DNA from 2 places in the Enterococcus olivae genome. Region 1 is predicted to be linked to the other one. Evidence: riboswitches for the same ligand, from Rfam matches in the RefSeq annotation. Region 1 holds a riboswitch; the other holds the start of a gene.
The links. A riboswitch is a leader RNA that binds a small molecule or an ion and turns the genes downstream of it on or off. The one in region 1 is predicted to bind thiamine pyrophosphate.
Positions count from the first base shown of each region.

Region 2: another riboswitch for thiamine pyrophosphate. It lies ahead of thiT (energy-coupled thiamine transporter ThiT); the one in region 1 lies ahead of ACWODM_RS10940 (LuxE/PaaK family acyltransferase).

Region 1 is NZ_JBSMVT010000017.1:9,203-13,417, forward strand. Features, by position in the region: gene ACWODM_RS10915 (heavy metal translocating P-type ATPase) at 1-369, shown strand, start outside; gene ACWODM_RS10920 (heavy-metal-associated domain-containing protein) at 432-665, shown strand; gene ACWODM_RS10925 (hypothetical protein) at 836-1,123, opposite strand; partial or broken gene ACWODM_RS10930 (transposase) at 1,523-1,759, shown strand; gene ACWODM_RS10935 (pyridoxal-phosphate dependent enzyme) at 1,810-2,208, shown strand; TPP riboswitch at 2,339-2,448, shown strand; gene ACWODM_RS10940 (LuxE/PaaK family acyltransferase) at 2,529-3,578, shown strand; partial or broken gene ACWODM_RS10945 (acyl-CoA reductase) at 3,706-4,182, shown strand.
Region 2 is NZ_JBSMVT010000003.1:77,197-81,411, reverse strand. Features, by position in the region: gene ACWODM_RS03785 (ABC transporter ATP-binding protein) at 1-1,496, opposite strand, end outside; TPP riboswitch at 1,709-1,810, shown strand; gene thiT (energy-coupled thiamine transporter ThiT) at 1,863-2,450, shown strand; gene tenA (thiaminase II) at 2,517-3,197, shown strand; gene thiW (energy coupling factor transporter S component ThiW) at 3,184-3,699, shown strand; gene ACWODM_RS03765 (hydroxyethylthiazole kinase) at 3,696-4,215, shown strand, end outside.

The sequences.
Region 1 (4,215 bases):
ATTAAAACACTGCAAGAAAAAGGTCAAATTGTTGCATTTGTCGGGGACGGCGTAAATGATAGTCCTTCACTAGCTCTAGCACAAATAGGAATTGCTATGGGAAGTGGAACAGATGTAGCCATTGAAACTTCAGATGTTGTCTTAATGAACTCGGATTTCAGCCGCTTGCCACATGCACTAGGTTTAACAAAAGCAACAGCTAATAACATGCTTCAAAATATAATTATTGCAGTAGGAGTTGTACTAGTCCTGCTTGCCAGCGTATTCTTTAGTGAGTGGATGAACATGTCAATCGGTATGTTAGTACACGAAGCGAGTATATTAGTAGTCATTCTAAATGCTATGAGACTTCTTCGCTATAAATTATGAAAATAAAATTCTTAATCTAAATCAATTTAAAATAGATAAATATATCAAAGGAGAAATGAAATATGCAAAAAGCAACGATTCAATTAGAAACATTAACTTGTCCATCTTGTATGCAAAAAATAGAAAACGGTGTGAAATCCTTAGAAGGGGTAAATAAAGAGAGCGTAAAGGTACTATTTAATTCAAGCAAGGTAAGAGCAGAATTTGACGATGAAAAAGTATCTATAGAGGATATTGAAAATGCTATTGATAAATTAGGATATGAAGTACTAAAATCCCAAGTAAAAAAAATTTAAAGTGGTGAATCAGTTAAGTCTGTATAGTAGAAGTCGTTGAATGGTCATCTTTATAATTTTGTTGATAATGTACTTTAATACTTAGTTCCATTTCGCCATTTAGAGCAGAGTAAATTAGGACGAAGGTACGTGCGCAAACAATGTTTTCTGTGTTATTTTTTACGAAATGATTATATACTACTTACAGCTTCTATGAAATGCAATTGAGATTTAGTTTTGTAAAAGTCTGTGAATATCCGTATAGATCTAGTTACGGCCAAACTTTTGTAAGATAAGTTTGGGCATAAAATGCCTAAACTTACAAAAGGGCGGCCTTTAAATATTGCCAAGAAAATCAAAGTGAAGTTGATACTAAAGCGCCGTTCAGCACGCACGCCAAGGAACTCAATTGTTCGACCATACATACGCCAAAGAATTTTGATATCCTTCTTTGTAATGCTATTTTTGGCTTTTAACATCCATTCGCTCCCATGCTTTTCATCACTTAAGCAGTTGATCAAAGGTATTATGTAATGAATACATACATTGACTGATATGTTCCTACATACAAGGTTCAATCTTGGATTTGTTTCCTCAAAGGGAATGTCTAATAAAAATATTCAGCCTTCTAATTTTTGACAGCTATGTGGGTTTCTCAACACATGTCGAGACTGTTACATTGCTACAAAAGAAAAACTCTTAGAATTCCTTAATTTCAAGCTGTTTTACAAGTATGGTTACTTTGATTCAGAAGGTGACAAAATAAGGAATAAAGTGGTAAAAGATTACTACAGGGTTTCTGTGGATAGGCTACAATAAACTAGACAGAAAAGATAAGGTGTGTAAACTATAAGAAAACACACTGGAGGAATCATTTCATGTCGCAAAGAAGAGAACGCAGAACCTACACGCAAGAATTTAAACAACAAATGGTCGACTTATTAAATTCGGGGAAACCAAGAGCCGACATCATCAGAGAATATGAACTAACACCATCGTCCTTTGACAAATGGGTCCGTCAGGCAAAAAAGACAGGTTCATTCAAAGAAGCCGATAATCTTACTCCAGCGGAAAAAGAGCTTATAGCCTTACGCAAACGAAACCAACAACTTGAGCAGTTGAGATTATTGAACAGACAGAGGGTCAGTTTGATTGTTTTGTTGATATTGTCGGAAGTGGCGGTACATTTAGAGGGTGTGCAGAAACATTCAAAGCACATGATCCGGAAATTACTTGCTATTTAGTGGAACCTGAAACAGCAGCAGTCTATGCTAAAAAGCCGTTAGCTAAAAATGGTCGTCACAAAGTTCAAGGATGTGGTTATGCGATGGATTTGACGAACATTCAGCCAGAATTAGTAGATGGTTATTTACAAGTAACTGATGAAGAAGTCATTCAAACAACACGTGATTTGGCAAGATTGGAAGGAACCTTTGTTGGTTTTTCTTCAGGTGCAAATGTAGCAGCGGCCATTCAACTATTGAGAGGAAAAGAAAAAGGGAAAAATATTGTTTTAACATTAAATGATAGTGGTCTAAAATATTTAAGCACAGATTTATTTTAAGGAATGGCTATGAAGAATTGGCTGAGTGTATTGGGAAGAGGACTCAATCATTTCTTTCTTTTGAACTTGTTCTTGACAATTAAAACAAAGTAACTTATTCTTTCGGTAAGCAATCACTAAAACTAAATAGCAATTATTGTAGGGGGACCAGTAGCGCTGGTTGAGATATCATCCGTAAGATGTAGACCCTTAGAACCTGATCTAGTTGATACTAGCGTAGGGAACATATAACGACTGTGAACGATGATGAATAATCTGCGTATATGCACCCTAGGCTGAGTCCTAGGGTGTTTTTTGTTGTTTTATTCAAGGAGGAGAAAATGGAAAAAGAAATTCAAAAATTTATTAGTCAATCGGAAAATGAAAAAGGTTTCAATGATTTGGCGCTACAGCTGTTCGAATATCTTTACCGAAACAATCCGGCCTACCAGCAATTTTGTCGACGAAAGGGAATTGGTGTAAGACAGATCCAGCATTGGAAGGAGATACCAAGTGTTTCTACCGAAGCGTTTAAAACAGCTTTTTTGAGCGTTGCTCCGGAAAAGGAATGTCGGCATGTTTTTATGACCAGCGGAACAACTACCGGAAATAAAGGGAAACACTACCATCAAAACTTAGAGACGTACGATCTTTCGGTAATACGAGGGTTTGAACAATTTGTCAGCAAACAAAAGTTGCCCATGGCAATCTTGTTTCCTCATGAATTAGAGATGCCTAATTCCTCGTTGGCACATTATTTAACATTGCTGAAAGAAGAAGCTCACAGTGAATCAGCACATTTTGTTTCAAAAAAAGGCTTAGAATTAGAAAAATTCATTCACTGGGTCAAAACACATCAAGGAACACCTGTCATGATTTTAGGAGCAAGTTACAATTACGTTCATTTGTTTGAAGCTTTGGAAGAAACCGGCCAATCACTGGAGCTTCACGAAGAAAGTTTGATTTTTGATACAGGTGGATTTAAAAATTTTTCAAGAGCGTATTCTGAAAAAGAGTTTTATGAGAAAGTAATCGACATTTTTAAAATAAAAACTAAACCCGTAAATATGTACGGCATGACGGAGCTTTCCTCACAATATTATACAGTTGTTGATCTACAGGAAAATAGTATCAAGCGTGCACCGCATTGGGTCCGTTTCAAGATTATTGATCCAGTGACTGGACAAGAGGTTCCTAAAGGTGAAGCCGGTCTGTTGGTACATATTGATCTGGCAAATATCAACTCGGTTCCAGCTGTACAAACAGGAGACCTAGCAATCGAAAGAGATAATGGTTTTGAACTGCTAGGCCGACAAACCAGTGCTGAACCGAAAGGATGCTCATTGTCTGCGCAACAATGGTTGGAGGAATATCAAAATGACACGAATTGAGTATGGCGGCTATTTACCGCCTTTTGCAAAAGATCTGGACATTAAAATGCGAAGAATCAATTTTGAAGAATTGTCAGTCTCTTTGCCAAGTCCTGATGAAAAGCAACTAAAAATGCTTGCTCAACGAATGAAGAGGATCGAGAATGAGCTAACACTTTCAGAGATTGTGTCAGCGATCTCTAAAACGATCGATTTATTGCTAGAGCGCAGTCATCCGTTGCGCTCTAGACTGGAAAGAGTATTACCCCAAATTACTGACTATGATAAAGAGGTCATCCGCTTAGGATTATCTCATTCTTTGAAGACCTTTCGTGAACATGAGTTGTGGCGTTGGTTGACCGTCAATTTCGAAAATCCACAGATATTGGATTCATTTTCAGCAAGTGCTCATGGAGGCTATACAAAAGCTGTCGGACCGAGACTTTCTGCGCATATTTGGGCAGGCAATGTTCCGGCTTTGCCACTTTGGAGTTTGATCGGTAGCTTACTGGTTAAAGGAAAGATGATCGGTAAAGTATCCAGCAGTGAACCATTTTTTATTGGTCTGTTTTGTCAGTTGCTCGCTGAAGTTGAACCTAGACTAGCAAATCAAATGATGATCGTTTCATGGACGGGGGGGAGATACAGCTCGCGAACA
Region 2 (4,215 bases), on a different contig from region 1:
CTAGTTGAATCATCAAGGATCAAGATTTTTGGTTTTTTCAGAAGGGCCCGAGCGATCGTCAACCGCTGCTTTTGTCCGCCGGAAACATTGCTACCGCCTTGCTCGATATAGGTATCGTAGCCTTCAGGCATTTTTTGGATAAATTCATCGGCCTGTGAGAGACGACAAGCTTCGATCAGCTCTTCATCGGTCGCTTCGGGATTCCCCCAACGAAGATTGTCTTTGATCGTTCCAGAAAATAGGACGTTGTTTTGTAAAACCATGCCGACTGCATCACGCAAAGCCTTTAGCGAGTAGTCGCGGACATCGTGTCCACCAACTTTGACACTGCCGGAGGTCACATCATATAGTCGTGGGATTAATTGAACCAAAGAGGTTTTCCCAGCCCCAGTTCCGCCAATGATTCCAACGGTTTGACCAGAAGCGATCCGAAAATCACAAGCATTTAGCACGAGCTTGTCTTGTTCGCCTGAATAACTGAAATCGACTTGGTCGAATACTACGGAGCCATCAGGGATTTCCGTCAATGGCTGCTGCGGATCGGTCAGATCGCTTTCTTCTTCAATGGCTTCAATGATTCGTTCTGCAGAAGGTCGAGAGATGATCAGCATTACAAAAACCATCGACATCATGTTCAAGGCAATCAGGATCTGGATGATATACATGAACATACTCATCAGTTGTCCTGTTGTCATCGAGCTGTCAACGATCAAGTGAGCACCGATCCACGAGATGATCAACATACAGCTGAACATCGTGAATTGCATCAGTGGTCCATTCAGTGCCACGATTCGTTCGGCTTTGGCGAAGGCTTTATAGATGCGCGCCGAGACTTTTTCAAACTTCGCGACCTCAAAATCTTCCCGAACATAGGATTTTACGATACGAATCCCTTGTAGATTTTCCTGAACCACTTGGTTTAGTCGGTCATAGATCCGAAACACATGATTGAAGGCCGGATGAGCAAATTTGATGATCAAAAATAGTCCGATGGCAAGGAAGGGGATCGCCCATAAAAAAATACCTGCCAAGTCCTGGTTGATGCGAAAGGCCATAATCAGAGAAAAGATGAACAGCAAAGGACTGCGAACCAGAATACGGATCGTCATTTGAAATGAATTTTGGACATTGTTGATATCCGTCGTCAGTCGGGTGACCAGACTGGCTGTTGAGAAACGATCAATGTTCGAAAAGGAAAAATCCTGGACATTCACAAAAATCTTGCGACGAATATTTTTAGCAAAGCCTGCTGAAGCGATTGCAGCATAGCGGGCAGAGAGCATACCAAAAATAAGGGCAAAGACAGCACAAATAACTAGAACTACGCCAATCAGCAAAATACTGCGCTGATTTCCGATGGCGATTCCTCGGTCGATGATCAGAGCCATCAATACCGGGATGATAATGTCTAAAATGACTTCCAAAGTAACAAAAAATGGGGTCATCAATGTTTCTTTTTTATAACTACCAAGATTCTTTAGTAGAGTTTGTATCACATTTTTCACACTCCTTAATGAAAGAGCCCTCGAAAGGTCTCTGTAGTAAATTGTGCGTAACTTTTGCAAAAAAGTCAATGAAAGGATCTGAATATTTTTAGAAAAATTTTCACAGGATTTTATCAATATTCAATAACAGACGTCCGACACACAAGGGTTTGCAAAACCACGAATTTGTGCTATGCTCTTTCTGTACAAACAATTAAATAGAATCTAACACAAAGGGGAGTCCATCTGGGCTGAGATTGAGTTTACTCTAAACCCTTCGTACCTGTTTCGATCATTCGAGCGTAGGAATTGTGACGAGCTGAAGTTATATAACTTCTCCTTTGTGAATTGTAAAGATTCTAAAGGAGGAGTTTTTTTATGCGTTCATCATCAACAAAAATCTGGGTGGAAGGAACGATCATAGCTGCTTTGGCAATGGTCCTGTCCTTTATTCCACTGTCTATCGGATCAAGCTTTTCGATCTCTCTAGGACAGATTCCATTGGCCGTTTATGCCTTTCGTCGCGGAACGAAACCGGCGTTGCTGGCCGCCTTTATCTGGGGGATCCTGCATTTTCCAACGGGGCAGACGTATTTCTTGAGTTTGATCCAAGTTTTGATTGAATATCCGATCGCCTTTACCTTTGCAGGTTTTACCGGATTAACTGCAGCAAAAGTTCGTCAAGCTGTTTTGGAAAAAGATCAAGGGAATGCTCAGGCGCAGATTGTAGTTGGGGTATTGATTGGTGCGATCGCCCGCTATTTCTGGCATTTTGTGGCAGGGGTCGCTTTCTGGGGTTCCTATGCCTTGTGGGGAATGAATCCAGTCATTTTCTCCGCAGTCATGAATGGAGCGAGTGGTCTGGCAACGGCTTTGGTGACAACGATCGTATTATTGACCTTGAATCGGATGTATCCGACGATCTTTATTCCCGAGGATACTAAGTCAGATTTTTCTGCGGAATAGTCGCAGCGCTTCTCTGATTGCGAGACTCCGCTGTCAGAGAAGCTTTTTATTTGAAAGGAGTATTGAATGACATTTACAAAGCTGGCAAGAACAACCGCCGCCACGTCTTGGGAAAAAAGTCTGCAGCACCCTTTTATTCAAGAACTGCAGGCAGGGACACTCTCTGACGAGCGCTTTCGCTATTATCTGTTGCAGGATCGGTACTACTTAAATCAGCTACAGGATATTTATTTGCAGATTGCTACGCAGACAGTCTTTCCCGAAGTCCGGCAGATGATGCTGACTGGCTCCGATCGTTTGATTGCAGGAGAGATCGCGATCAGAGAGACCTTTTTTAAAGAACTGGCGATCACTGAAGAAGAGATTCGACAAACAGTGATCGCGCCGGGTCCCTATCATTATGTCTCTCATATGTATCGACAGTTATCTTCCAAATCGCCAAACGCCGCCTTCGCTAGTTTGCTGCCGTGTGCTTGGTTGTATCAAGAGATTGGGTTTCATCTGAATCAGACGGGATCACCACATCCTCTGTACCAGCGTTGGATCGAGACCTGTATCACAGAAGAAAGTGTGGCGATTGTGCAGCAGGAGCAAAGATTACTCAATGCCATCTACGAAGAGACAACAAAGGAAGAACAGCAAAAAATGCTGGCTGCTTTTGTAATCAGCAGTCATATGGAGCATGAATTTTGGGAAACATCGTATCGTTTAAAAACTTGGGGGAATGAAACCTATGGGAAATCATAAATTACAAAAATTGACCTATCTTTCCATGATGATCGCGCTGGATGTCGTACTGTCACCACTTTTTCGGGTCGAAGGCATGGCACCGATGTCGAGTGTCATGAACGTATTGGCGGGTGTACTGATGGGTCCCTTTTATGCGACAGTCATGGCCTTTGTCTGCGGAGTGATCCGGATGACTTTGCTGGGGATCCCACCGCTGGCACTGACCGGAGCTGTTTTTGGTGCAGCACTGGCAGGAATCGCTTATCGTGTGCGACCAGTCGTTCCTGCTGCGATGATCGGCGAGATCTTAGGCACAGGGATCGTCGGTTCGTTACTTTCCTATCCGGTGATGGTTTGGTTTACCGGCAGCAGCCACGACTTTTATTGGCTGATGTACACGCCACGTTTTATCGGTGCGGCTTGTATCGGTTCCGTCGTTGCTTTTTTACTCTGGCAAAAAGCTAAAAATATTCCAGCGATTCGTAAAATTCAACGTTTGTTTCAAGGAGAAGAAAAATGAACAGTCAAAATTGGTCTACGTATTTTGAAGAAAACCCACTACCAGTAAATTTTTCACCATTGGTCCATTGTGTGACCAATGAGATCACCAACGAGCTGTTGGCAAACGGTCTGCTATTTATTGGAGCCAAACCGATCATGGCGGAGGATATTCGAGAGTTTCCAGCATTGTTTGAAAAAACCGACAGTCTTTTTCTAAATCTGGGCAAGCTCTCACCAGCTAAAGAAGCGGCATTGCTCGCAGCAAGTCAGCGAGCAAAACAAAAGCAAAAACCGGTGGTACTGGATATTGTAGGCGCCGCAGCTACACCTTTGCGTTTGGCGTTGGCGCAGCGTCTCGCTAAGGATCAGCCGACCGTTGTAAAAGGCAACATTTCAGAGATGCGGGCGTTTTGTGGATTGGAGACCAACAGTCGCGGGGTGGACGGCGATCGTTTGGATCAAGAGAGCAATCAGCTGTTGGAGTTGGTCGCTGACTTGCAAGAACAAGATCCAGCAAGCGTTTATTTAGCGACTG